One region of the Sphingobium tyrosinilyticum genome, then DNA from elsewhere that is predicted to be linked to it. Evidence: riboswitches for the same ligand, from Rfam matches in the RefSeq annotation. Region 1 holds a riboswitch; each other region holds the start of a gene.

Region 1 (4,114 bases):
CACACGCTGTGGCTGGCGGCGCGGACGCGGAGCATCGGCATGGGATGGGTTTCCATCTTGGAACCCCAAGGCGTGGACGCGATGCTGGATATTCCCGCCAGTTGGGAATGTCTTGGGCTGCTATGCCTTGGGAAGCCGGAGATTGAGGAGGATGCGCCGGAACTGGAGCGGCGCGGCTGGGAACAGCGCATGGATTGGCATTCGGTGGTGGTGCGGCGTTAGGATCACGCGCACCCAGCCCGTTCGCCCTGAGCCTGTCGAAGGGCGTTTCCTGAAGAAAGTGGAAGGCTTCGACAAGCTCAGCCTGAACGGGTGATTCCAGGAGGACTGAGCGCGCCTACGCCCGCCCATCCAACAAGAACCCGAGCGCCAGCTCTTCAAACCGCTGCTTGCACTCGATCATCGCCCAATGGCCGCATTTGGGGAACACATGCAGTTCCGCATTGGGGATCACCCGCATCGGCAGGAACGCGCCGTCCAGCGGGCTGACTTTGTCATCGCGGCCCCAGGTGATCAGGGTCGGCGCCTGGATCTTGCCGAGATAGTCGATCCGCTGCGACACGCCCGGCCCGCTCATGGACTGTGCGATGAAGCCGAGCGCGGAGCGCGTGTACATCTTACGGCTGCTTTCCATCGTCACCGGTTCGAGCGCGGCCTTGTAGCGCATGTCGATAAGCTCGTCGGTGATGATGGACTTGTCGTACACCATCGACTCCAGCCAGGCGATGATGTTCTCGCGCGTTGGATCCTCGATGAAATCGACGAGCCGGGTCAGACCTTCATTGGGGAAGGTGGAGGTGATGTTGAACCCGATCCCGCCGATCGTAATGTAGCGCAGCACCCTTTGCGGATGCGACGCGGCGAGATGGCCGCCGACGATGCCGCCATAGCTGTTGCCGAGGATATGGGCGCGATCGATACCGAGGCCGTCCATCAGCGCAACCACCGCATCGCGCGCCACCGCAACCGGATCGCCATCTACGGGATCGCTTTTGCCGTAGCCCGGTGCATCGAGAATGATCGTACGGAAATGCTGCGAGAAGAGCGGCAGATTGCCCTGGAAATTCGCCCAGCCCGTGACGCCCGGACCTGAGCCATGAAGCAATAGCAGTGCCGGCCCCGATCCAGCCTCATGATAATGCAACCGTCCATTGGCGGTTTCCAGGAAACGGCTGGTCGCTTCGAAGCTGAGATCGCTCATCAATTCTCTCTCCATATCGTTATGGGCCAAGGGAGTAGCGTCAGGCCATGACAGGCGCAAGCAAGCCGCCGCTGCCCACTTTCCTTTCGCGCGCATCCCCTTTATGAAGCGCAGCGGACCGGGCCTTGCCCGGTTCATCGATCGCGCCGGTGTCCCGCAAGGGACTTAAATGGGAACGCGGTGCGGGAGGGTTGCCTCCCTAATCCGCGGCTGTCCCTGCAACTGTGAGCGGCGAGCAAGGCATGGATCGGCCGGACCCTGAAGATGGGACGGTCAGCCACTGGAGCGATCCGGGAAGGCCCCATGCCGACGCTATGACCCGCAAGCCAGGAGACCTGCCGGAGCAAAGGTCGCTCTTGCCATGACCCAGGGGATGGTCACGGCTCGGTTCTCCGTTTGAGCGACGAATAGAGTGCGGCTGCGGCCGTGCGGCGTGCGGCTTTCCCCGTGCGCCTGCGCGTGCCGTCCGCTGGTCGTGGCGCGAGCGTGGAAGGATGGGAGCAATGCAGAAGCAGGCGCAGCACGTCGCCGCCGTGCGCGGCTGGTGCCCGACCGCATGGCAGCCGATGATGGCGGGCGACGGGCTGCTGGTGCGCGTTCGCCCGGCGCTTGGTCGGATGAGCCGAGCGCAGGCCGAAGGTCTGTATGAAGCAGCTTTGCGTCATGGCAATGGCCATATCGACCTCACCAATCGGGCCGCGCTTCAGGTTCGGGGCGTGCGCGAGGTGGTGCATCGCGCGTTGATAGAAAGGCTTGTCGCCTTGGACTTGGCGCAGGCTGATCCAGCGCGGGAAATGCGCGCGCCGCTGATCCTCAATCCGGATTGGGCAGAGGGCGACATCAGCGCATCGATCGCCAATGAATTGATCGCGCGCATGGATGAACTGCCCGAGCTGCCCGCCAAGATCGGCTTTGCGATCGACGCGGGGCCTGCGCCTGTGCTGACCGATGCCCCGGCGGATTTCCGGATCGAGCGGGGAACGAGCGGCGGGCTGATCCTGCGCGCCGATGGACGGGAAAGAGGCGCGTCCGTCACTGCGGAAGATGCGGTGGACGCGCTGATCAGCCTTGCTCACTGGTTTGTTGCCAGCGGCGGCGTGCAGGCCGGGCGCATGGCGCGGCATTTGGCGCCGCTTCCCGCGGGTGAGGCGCCCGCGTCGCCTCGTTCGCGCGCCTCTGCGCTTGCTCAAGCGCCGGGGCCTTTTTACGCCGCGCCCTTTGGACGGGTCGAGGCAACCGCACTACTCTCGATCATGGAGGACGGCGTACAGGCCGTGCGCCTGACGCCCTGGCGCGGCTTGCTGCTGGAGGGCGGCAATGCTGCGCCGGACGACCCTGACGACCCACGCCTTTCTGCCGATGCCTGTCCCGGTGCGCCCGCCTGCCCCCAGGCGAGTGTCGCCACGCGCGACCTTGCGATTCGGCTCGCCCCGCATGTTCCAGGGCTCCATGTCTCCGGATGCGCCAAGGGATGCGCGCGTCCGTCGCGGGCGGCGGTCATGCTGACCGGCCGCTCGGGACGCTTCGACCTTGCCCATAACGCCCGTGCGGGCGCGCCGCCGCTTCGCGCGGGCCTCTCGCCTGACCAGATCCTTACCCTCTTCGGAGTCCAATGATGCCGCATGTCTATGAAAGGGATGGGGCGGAAATTTATCGCCAGTCCTTCCGCACCATCCGCGCGGAGGCGGAGCTTGGCCGCTTCTCGCCCGAAGAAGAGCGGGTCGCCGTGCGCATGATACATGCCGCCGGGATGGTGGACCTCGTCCGCCATATCCGCTTCTCCCCAAGCTTCGCGGTCACAGCCTTCGCGGCGTTGGAAGCAGGCGCGCCGATCCTGTGCGACGCACGCATGGTATCGGAGGGGATCACGCGCGCCCGCCTGCCCGTTGATAATCCGATCCTCTGCACCCTGGGCGATCCGCAAGTGCCCGATCTCGCCCGCGCCATGAACAATACGCGCTCTGCAGCGGCGCTAGAGCTGTGGCGGCCGCATATGGAGGGCGCGATCGTCGCGATCGGGAATGCGCCGACTGCTCTCTTCCACTTGCTGAACATGCTGGAGGACCCCGCCTGCCCTCGCCCCGCCGCAATCATCGGTTGCCCGGTCGGCTTCGTCGGAGCAGCGGAATCCAAGGAGGCGCTGTGGGAGGCGCAGCCCGTCCCCTGCTGCATCGTTGAGGGGCGGCTGGGCGGCAGCGCCATGACCGTGGCCGCCATCAACGCGCTGGCGAGTGCGGCCGAATGAGCGGGGTCATTCATGGCGTCGGCCTTGGCCCCGGCGCGCAGGACCTGATGAGCGTGCGCGCCGACCGGCTGATCCGCAACGCCCGCCACATCGCCTATTTCCGCAAGCCGGGACGCCACGGCCATGCCCGGCGCATCGTCGAGGGGCTGCTAAGGCCCGATGCCATCGAATATGCGATGGAATATCCAGTGACGACCGAAATACCGGTCAGCGACCCGCGCTATAATCAGGCGTTGTCCGCCTTTTATGCCGACTGCACCGCGCATCTCCACAGGCTGGCAGCGGATGGCGAGGATGTGGTGGTGCTGTGCGAGGGCGACCCCTTTTTCTACGGCAGCTTCATGCATCTGCACAGCCGCCTGTCGCCGCTTGCGCCGGTGCGGATCGTGCCAGGCATCACCGGCATGTCGGGGGCCTGGACCGCCAGCGGCACACCGATCAGCTGGGGGGATGATGTGCTGACGGTCCTCATGGCGACGCTGCCTGAAGAGGAACTCGCCCGGCGCATCCACGACACCAATGCGCTGGTGGTCATGAAGATCGGCCGCAACTTGGCCAAGCTGCGCCGCGCGGTCGAGGCGGCGGGGAAGCAGGACTGCGCCTGGCTAGTCGAATATGCGACCATGGCCGACCAGAAGATCACGCCGCTTCCCGAAGCACAGGCGGTG
Region 2 (4,114 bases), on a different contig from region 1:
TTCTTTGTTCAGCTTGCCGTAGCGGAAAGTTGCATAGGTCGCGCACTGCGTCAACAGGTCTCCACATTTTTCAACGGCTTAACCTAAGTAAAGTGCGATATATATCCTTACTGACCGGCTCCTTTACTTTAAGAACAAGGCCGTTCTTTTAGTAAGTAATTGAAAGAAAGGCCGTAGCGAGCAGTTTCTGCCGTGGCCTTCCCAATCCTCATTAGAAGCTAAACTTTGCCCCTACACGGAGCGTGCGCGGTTCCACCACGCGGCTCAGGCGTCCCTCGACCGGCCCGCCAGAGTCAAAAGAAGGAACATAGGATTCATAAAAATAGGCGATGTCCTTGTCCCGGCTGGCGAGGATGTTGAGCAGCTCTCCATAAATTTGGATGTTTTTGCCCTTCCATGCGGCGCGGGCGTTGACGATGCTGCTACCGGGATCGCGCACGCTATTGTCCTCGATCAGTGGCGATGGGCCGAGGTGGCGGACGCGGATGCTGGCTTCCCAGGGATCGAGGACCAGTGCGGCTCCTGCGGAGGCGGCGTTTTTGAACGCGTTGGGGATATGGTCGCCATTGTCGAAGCGCGAATGGCTGGCGGTGTAATTGCCGTCGAAAGCGAGCCAGGGGAAGGGCCGCCAGAAGGCGACAAGCTCATAGCCATGGCGGCTGCTGGCCCCGCTAGGCTCAACCGCATTGGAATCGCCTACAAAGCGCAACTCGCTGCCCACATTCAGCCACCAATAGGTGGCGGTGAAAGAGAAGCCGGGCAGTTGCAGGCGCGCGCCCAATTCCTTGCCGGTGCCGCGGACGAGCAGGGGAACCGGCGTGGTGACGTTCACTGCGCCGCGCGCGTCGTTGGAATGGAAGCCCCGGCCCCAATTGGCGTACACTTCGATGCGGGGACTGAGTTGATAAGCGATCGCGGCCTTGGGTGAAACGAGGGTGTCCGACCCGCTGCCTTCCCCGAGCGCGGCGGCGGCGGCGTCCTTTGCCGTGACCGAATAATGATAATAGTCGCCCCGCAGGCCGCCGGTCAGGCGCAGGCCCGGCAGCGGGGTAAGGGTTGCCTCACCATAGAGGGCGGCGGAGGCTTCGTTCACCCGATAGCGCCCGAGCGAGGAGAGGAAGACCCGATCGGCGGTGCGGTCGACCCCGACATTGCCGATCGCGTCATAGCGATTTTCGGTGCCGATCTTCAGTTGTACCGCGGGATTGACGTCCCAGCGCTTTTCGCCGGTAAGGCCCAGAACCCACCGGCGATCGAATTGCTCGATCTGCGCGCTGGTCCCGTCCGGGTCGGCGTAGGTGGGGTTGGAGAACATCGTCCAGTCATAAAATTGAGCGTAGAGATTGGCGCGCCATGTCGGCTGGACGGCGGCGAGATTGCCGATGATGCGCGTCGTTTCGCCGCGCGCGGAAGGGTCTGGCGAGCAGAAGACGTCCGGACATTGGAGCGTGCCGATGATCCGTTCGGGAATCTGCTCGGTAGGACGCCAGGTCGCGCGATAGGCGTGGAGCGAGGCTTCGAGCTTTCCGGCCCCGGCCGGGATCGCATATTTGGCGAAGCCCGCATAATGGCGCAGATGTTCCGGCTCTTCCCAGGGACCATCATAAGCCTTGGCCTGGGCGACGATCGTGAGATCGCCTCCACCGGCCTTGACCGTGCCGCCTGCCGCCAGCCTGCGCCAGCCATAGGAGCCGCCCTCCGCCGATATCCAGGGCCGGTCATAGCCGTCGATCGTGGTCATATAGGCTGCGCCCGCCAGCGCGAAGTCGCCGCCATCGGCGCGATAGGGACCTTTGCGAAAATCCTCCCGCGCGACGATTTCCGGGATGAGGCCGTTGAGGTCGAGATAGCCATGGCCATGCCCGTGGGTGCGGAAGTTCATCTGCACGCCGTCAATGTAAGTGGTGAAGTCCGACCCATGGTCGAGGTTGAAGCCACGCAGGAAATATTGATTGGCCTTGCCGCTGCCCGAATGTTGGGCGGCGACCATGCCGGGCACGGCTTCGAGTAGTTCGGCGACGCGCAGCAGCGGGCGGACAAGCAGGTCCGCGCCGCCGACGCTGCCTTCGCTCGCCGCATGGGCGGTGCCGATCTTGTCCTCTCCCCGGCCGAAAACGATGATGGTGGCGGCCGCTTCGGCGGCTGCCGCATCATCGGCGGCAGTGGCGGGAGAAGCGGAAAGGCTGGCGGTGAGGGCGCAGGCGACCCAGGCCAAATAGCTGTGAGATTTCATGTCGTTCACTCCGGGCGTCTGGCGACATCCGGTAAGAGACCTGCCGCCCTAGCGAACGGCCGGCGCACGCAGGCAGCCGGACGCCCCCAAGGCGGCCGCCAACGTCACCGAAGCGGCCTCCACCGCTCGTTCGTCGCTCAGACGGAAATCACCGTGCCGCGGCCATCCCCTGGGCCAAGGCAAGAGCGACCATACGCCGGCAGGTCTCCTGGCTCGCGGGTCGTCGCTTGATGCACGGCCTTCCCGGAGCTCGCATGACTTAGCGTCCGCCCAGTGACTTGCACCCTCCTGCTTGTGAGGTGGGGCGATGTGCATCGCGCTCGCCGCTTACAGTTGCAGGGACAGCCTCGGCTTCGGGAGGCGGATGCCCCCCTTACCGTGTTCCCTTTTAAGCCTCTTTCGAGGCACCGGCGCGATCTTTGTCCGGGTGAACCGGACGGGGTGGCGATAGCGAGGGTGCGGGGGAGAGGCAAGGGGGTGGTTGGGTGGGGAGAAGTGGAGGGGGACTTGGAAGGGCTGTTGAGGACCAATGACGGTCGCCAGTTCTGGTCACCCCGGACTTGGTCCGGGGTCTCGCTTAACTTTGCCGATCAGAGGAAGCGGGATGCAGGCTCAAGGCCGGGATGACGGAGGAGTTGTCGGTCGGAGCGCTTCTTTCGCCCCGGCTCTCTGCCTGAAGGGGGGAGGGGGAATGGCTGTCGTTGCTCAGTTCAGCGCGTTGCCGGAGTTGCGCTTGAGGCGCAAGGCCATGGCCTGGTAGCGGACGGCGCGTTCGTTATGCAGTGCGATGGTCGCCTGGTCTGCTCCGCGCTGCCGGGCTTCTCTGGCCTGCCGCGCTTCCAGTGCCGCGCAGGCGGAAAAATGTGATGCGTCGTGGGGGCGCATGGCCCAATCCTCTCTCTGATTTCTTATGGCCGTCCCTATATCACTGGGCCGGTCGCGGCGGCAATAAAACAGATTAGAGTTGAAAAAGCATCAACTTTTGAAGCTATTTTGGCCGTCTCAGTGCTTGGATGCCGGCACTTTCCAGGGGGCATTGCGGAAGGTTTGGCGGAGAAAGGCGATGAAGGCATCGACCGCGGGGGGACGGCCCGCCGCGCGGGGATGGACGGCATAGACGGCGAGGTCAGAGGGGCCTTCCCAGCCATCGAGCAGGCGGACGAGCTTCCCCTCGGCGAGAAGCGGGCCAACGTCCCAGAGCGAGCGGAGTGCAATGCCGGCACCGGTCACGGCGAGTTCGCGGACGATCTCGCTGCTGTTGGTGCGCACATGACTACGGCCGTCGATCTGCCGGCGCATGCGGCCGTTGTCGAGCCGCCAGGGCAGTTGTCCTTCCGCGGCGAGCAGGCGGTGGCGGGAAAGGTCGGCGATCTTTTGCGGCGCGCCATGTTCCGAGAGATAGGCGGGGCTGGCGCAGAGGATGCGTTGGTTGGCGGCGAGATAATGGCCCTCCAGATGCGCGGGAACGTCGCTGGTGATGCGGATGGCGAGATCGACCCGCTGCGAGAGCAGGTCCTCATAGGCGTCGGAAAGATTGAGCTCCAGATCGACTTTGGGATGGCTCTGCAGGAAGCGCTGGACATGCGGGGCGATGTGGAGGCGGCCGAAGGAGGTGGGGGCGGAGACCCGCAGCGCGCCGGAAATCGCGCGGTGGCGGTTGGTGGCGCGGTCCTCCGCCTGCTGGATCGCTTCCAGGATGGCGGTGATGTCGCGATGAAGGCTGGCGCCTTCCTCCGTCAGCGCGAGGCGGCGGGTGGTACGGTGGATGAGGCGCACGCCGAGGCGGGCTTCTAAGCGAGAGATGCGCTTCGACATCATCGCTGGGGAAATGTTGAGCATCCGTCCGGCGCCCGAGAGGCTGCCGGCGTCGACGGCGCGGGT
Region 3 (4,114 bases), on a different contig from region 1:
GGCGCCTTGAAGCCTTCGCCATAGCTGGCGCGGATGTTGGTGCGGCCAGCATTGGGCGTGTAATTGGCGTTGGCGCCGAGCGTGGTCGCACCGCCGAACTGGCTGTGATCGTCGTGGCGCACGCCGCCGGTGAGCGAGAGGCCGGTGAAGGGCTTCACGACGGCGAGGGCATAGACGCTGTCGATATTCGCCTTGGCGCCGCCGCTGCCGAAGCCGTAGAAATCATAATCCGGCCGCTCATGCTCATAGCCGAAGACCAGCTTGGCCTGATCAATGGGCTGATAGACGCCCTCATATTCGAAGCGAAGGTTGGTGCCCGAATAGCCATAATCCCCGAAGGGCGAGAAATAGTCGCGATCGTTACGAAGCCAGGTGACGGCGCCCCGCTGGGTCAGCTTGCCGTCGAACAGGGCGAGGTTGATGCCCGCATAGCCGACATATTGGTTCAGCTTGCTGCTGTCCGTCGACTCCATCGGCGCGCCGAAGAAGATGTCGGTGTCGAGATCGGCGTGGATATAATAGCCGCGCAAATCGAGGCTGAGATTGTTGGTGAAGGCGAGCTTCAGCTTGGCGTGGGTGGCGATATTCTCATAGCCGTCCTTTTCCGTGCCGCCCTGGGCGGCGGAAATGCCGTCAGTGCGAAAATAAGCGACGCCCACGCCGCCCGACGCGATGCCGCTGCTGCCGGACACATCGGCTTTGGCGTTCAGCGTGTCGGCATAGCCATAGTCGATCGAGGCGCTGCCGCCGAAGCCTTCGGCAGGCTCGCCGGTCATGATGTTGACGACACCGCCAATCGCCTGGCTGCCATAGACGACCGAGTTGGAGCCGCGCAGTATCTCGACTCGGCGGATGTTGCCGGTCAGGAGATTGCCGAAGTCATAGAGATCGCCGATGCCGCTGGGGTCGTTGACCTTGACGCCGTCGAGCAGCACCAGCGTTTGCGTCGTTTCCGCGCCGCGGATCGAGATACCCGTAACCCCGCCCACCACATCAGCACGGTTGAACCGTACGCCCGGCGTCGTGATCAGCAGGTCGGCGATGCTGACCGACTGGCGCGTTTCGATGGTCTGTGCGTCGATTACGGTGACGGCCTGGCCGACTTCATCGCGAGGCTGCTCGATGCCGAGCGCGGTGACGATGATCTCGTCATTATCCCCTGCGAGCGCGGGGGTGGCGGCGAGAAGCGCCAGCAGTGAAATTCCGGTCTTGAACATGTTCGTCTTCCCTGAGCGTCAGGCGACTCTTGGGCGAGGGTCTCCGCGCAAACGGCCGGACACGCGGTAAGGACAGACGCCAGCGCCCCGCCCCGCGCACCGATGCGGCCCCCGCCGCTTCGCGTCGCTCAGACGGAAAACACCGTGCCCGGACCTATCCCTGGATCCTGGACAAGAGCGACCATGCGCTGGCAGGTCTCCTGGCTCGCGGGTCAAGGCAGCGATGCACGGCCTTCCCGGGCCGTCTGGCCCAGTGGCTGGCCCCCATCGCCTCCCCTTTGAAGACGGCGGGTTCCACAGTGCATCGCGCTCGCCGCTTACAGTTGCAGGGACAGCCGCGGAATTGGATAGCCACGCTATCCGCACCGCATTCCCTTTCAAGCCCAATGGGCACCGGCGCGATCTTCTTATGTCAGCGGTTGCCCGCTCACGCGCCGCGCCATAGGGGAAAGCAGAGGTTCTGCCAAGGAGTGGATCGATGCGATTGCTGGGCGCGGTGCTAGCCGGTGGGCGATCCAGCCGGTTCGGGAGCGACAAGGCGCTGGCCGTGATGCCGGACGGGCGCATCCTGCTGGAGCATGCGATGGCGGCGATTGCGCCGCATGTGGAGGCGGTGGTGGTTTGCGGCCGGGCGATGGAGGGGGTGACGGGCCTACCCGATCGGCCTGCCCCAGACATGGGGCCGCTGGGCGGGCTGAACGCGGCGCTGCATCATGCGGCAGGCCAGGGCTTTGACGGGGTGCTAACGATCGGGTGCGACATGCCGGTCTATCCGGCCGCGCTGGCGGAGGCGCTGACCGCAGATGGCGCGGCGGTGCTGAAGGGGCAGCAACTTGCCGGGTTCTGGCCCGCTTCGCTGGCGGGAGAGCTGGACGCGCACCTGGCCGAAGAGAATAACCGCTCCATCTATGGCTGGCTGGAGCGGATCGGCGCGCAGATCGTGGACCGGGCGGATATCGTGCTGCCCAATATCAACCGGCCGGAAGATCTTGATGGTTTGCGCTATCAGGACTGAGCCTGTCGATGCCCCTTACCTTCCTTCCAACTAAGGCAGGGGCATCGACAAGCTCAAGGCGAAGGTGCGGAGGGCTGAGCCTTCAAGCCTGAAGAGCGACGCTTGCGGCGACCTCACCAGGCATGGCCGTGCCCGCCACCGCTTCGCCAATCAGAAGCAGGGTCGGATCTTCATCGCTGATCGTGGCGACCAGGAAGGCAAGCGCGGACAGCTTGCCGCGGATCAGCCGTTCGCTGGGGAGCGAGACATTGACCGCCACCATCACGGGCGTTTCCGGATCACGCCCAGCGGCGATCAGCTGGCGGCTGATCTCTCCGGCAGCGGCGCGACCCATATAGATGCCGAGCGTGCCGCCGGGTCGGGCCAGCGTTTCCCAGTCGAGCTTGAGCGGTTCGCCGGCCTTCAGATGCGCCGTCACCAGGGTCAGGCCCCGCGCCACGCCGCGTAGGGTGAGCGAGGCATGGCCACTCGCCGCCGCCGCGCTGGCCGTGGTGATGCCGGGGCAGATGCGGAAGGAAATGCCGTCTGCGGCCAGATGCTCCATTTCTTCCGCCGAACGACCGAAGACGGAAGGATCACCGCCCTTGAGGCGCACGACGCGCTTCCCGGCCTTGGCAGCGGCGAGGAGCAGGTCGTTGATGCTTTCCTGCGCCTTGCTGTGTCGGCCCGAACGCTTGCCGACACTCACCCGTTCGACCCCCTCGGGGATGAGGTCGAGTACGCCGGGCCCCACCAGCGCGTCATAGAAGACGATCTCCGCTGCCGCGATCAGCTTTTCGGCCTTCCGGGTGAGCAGGTCCGGGTCGCCCGGACCTGCGCCCACCAGCCAGACCTGTCCGGGGGCGATAAGCTCATTCTGCTGCATGGAGTGTCTCCTGCGGAATTTGGGTCAGGATGTTGGCGAGCGCGGGGCGGCATGATCCACAATTGGTGCCCGCGCCGATCGCCTTGCCGATGGCGGGCACATCGACGAGATTCTGCTCGCGTATGGCGGCCATGATCTGATTGAGGCCGATGTCGAAACAGACGCAGATGGTCGGCCCCTTGTCCGGCTGGTTGCCCGGCCCCCGCGCGGCTAGGACGGAGGCGCCCACCTCTTCGACCTGGAGCTGGCCGATCAGCCAGTCGCGCGACGGGAGCAGGCCGGTCTTAGTGACGATCAGGATGCCCGCGAGCTTCCCTTCCGCGATGATCGCGACGCGGCGGGTGCCGCGCGTCTGGTCGATGGCTTCGACCCGATCACCCTTCGGCAGGCAGGCTTCGAGCCGCACCGCATCCCCATTGCCCGCGACCTCGTAAAGCGCACCGCCCGTCACGGTGATGCGGGTCGCCCAGAGGCAGGGGACCTTGGCGGGCTGCTCACCGCGCAGGATCAGGAAGCCCTTCCATTCGGTCGAGACTTTCTCAAGCGCCGCCGGGGTCGCCTTGAAGCCGGGCTGGCCCGAATGCGGATCCACCAGGGGACGGGGCAGCAGGCCAGTGCGGCCGCCGGTCGAAATCTGGTCGGTCCAGTGGATCGGCGTGAATATCTCGCCGACGCGCTGACCTTCACTGACGCTGGCGCGAAAGAGGCTGTTCCCCTGCGCGGTAGAGACGCGGGCGAGATCACCATCGGCGATGCCCAGCGCCTGCGCGTCCTGCGGATGGACTTCGACCAGCGGTTCCTCGCGGTGACGGGCGAGCTTGGGCGCAAGGCCGGTACGCGTCATGGTGTGCCACTGATCGCGATAGCGCCCCGTGTTAAGCGTCAGCGGCCATGCTTTTAGCGGCTCCTGCAACTCCAACTGCTTGGTAAGAACCAGCCGCGCCTTGCCCTCCGGGGTCGAGAAGCGGCCATCGGCGAAGGGCTTGTCGCCGCCCCAGCGGAAGGGCTCCATCGTCT

The links. Region 1 has a riboswitch for cobalamin ahead of ACFO3E_RS11355 (cobalamin biosynthesis protein CobG). Riboswitches for the same ligand answer to the same signal wherever they lie in the genome.
Region 2: linked by a shared signal. The riboswitch ahead of ACFO3E_RS09250 (TonB-dependent receptor) and the one ahead of ACFO3E_RS11355 (cobalamin biosynthesis protein CobG) in region 1 are both predicted to bind cobalamin.
Region 3: linked by a shared signal. The riboswitch ahead of ACFO3E_RS00230 (TonB-dependent receptor plug domain-containing protein) and the one ahead of ACFO3E_RS11355 (cobalamin biosynthesis protein CobG) in region 1 are both predicted to bind cobalamin.

The regions. Positions count from the first base shown of each region.
Region 1 covers NZ_JBHSFZ010000025.1:42,486-46,599, reverse strand. Annotated here, with positions in the region: gene bluB (5,6-dimethylbenzimidazole synthase) at 1-222, shown strand, start outside; gene ACFO3E_RS11360 (alpha/beta fold hydrolase) at 338-1,201, opposite strand; cobalamin riboswitch at 1,332-1,558, shown strand; gene ACFO3E_RS11355 (cobalamin biosynthesis protein CobG) at 1,768-2,817, shown strand; gene ACFO3E_RS11350 (precorrin-8X methylmutase) at 2,817-3,446, shown strand; gene cobI (precorrin-2 C(20)-methyltransferase) at 3,443-4,114, shown strand, end outside.
Region 2 covers NZ_JBHSFZ010000015.1:103,867-107,980, reverse strand. Annotated here, with positions in the region: gene ACFO3E_RS09250 (TonB-dependent receptor) at 212-2,233, opposite strand; cobalamin riboswitch at 2,415-2,660, opposite strand; gene ACFO3E_RS09245 (hypothetical protein) at 2,939-3,118, opposite strand; gene ACFO3E_RS09240 (LysR family transcriptional regulator) at 3,236-4,114, opposite strand, start outside.
Region 3 covers NZ_JBHSFZ010000001.1:35,442-39,555, forward strand. Annotated here, with positions in the region: gene ACFO3E_RS00230 (TonB-dependent receptor plug domain-containing protein) at 1-1,217, opposite strand, end outside; cobalamin riboswitch at 1,391-1,630, opposite strand; gene mobA (molybdenum cofactor guanylyltransferase) at 1,696-2,232, shown strand; gene cobA (uroporphyrinogen-III C-methyltransferase) at 2,315-3,097, opposite strand; gene ACFO3E_RS00245 (nitrate reductase) at 3,084-4,114, opposite strand, start outside.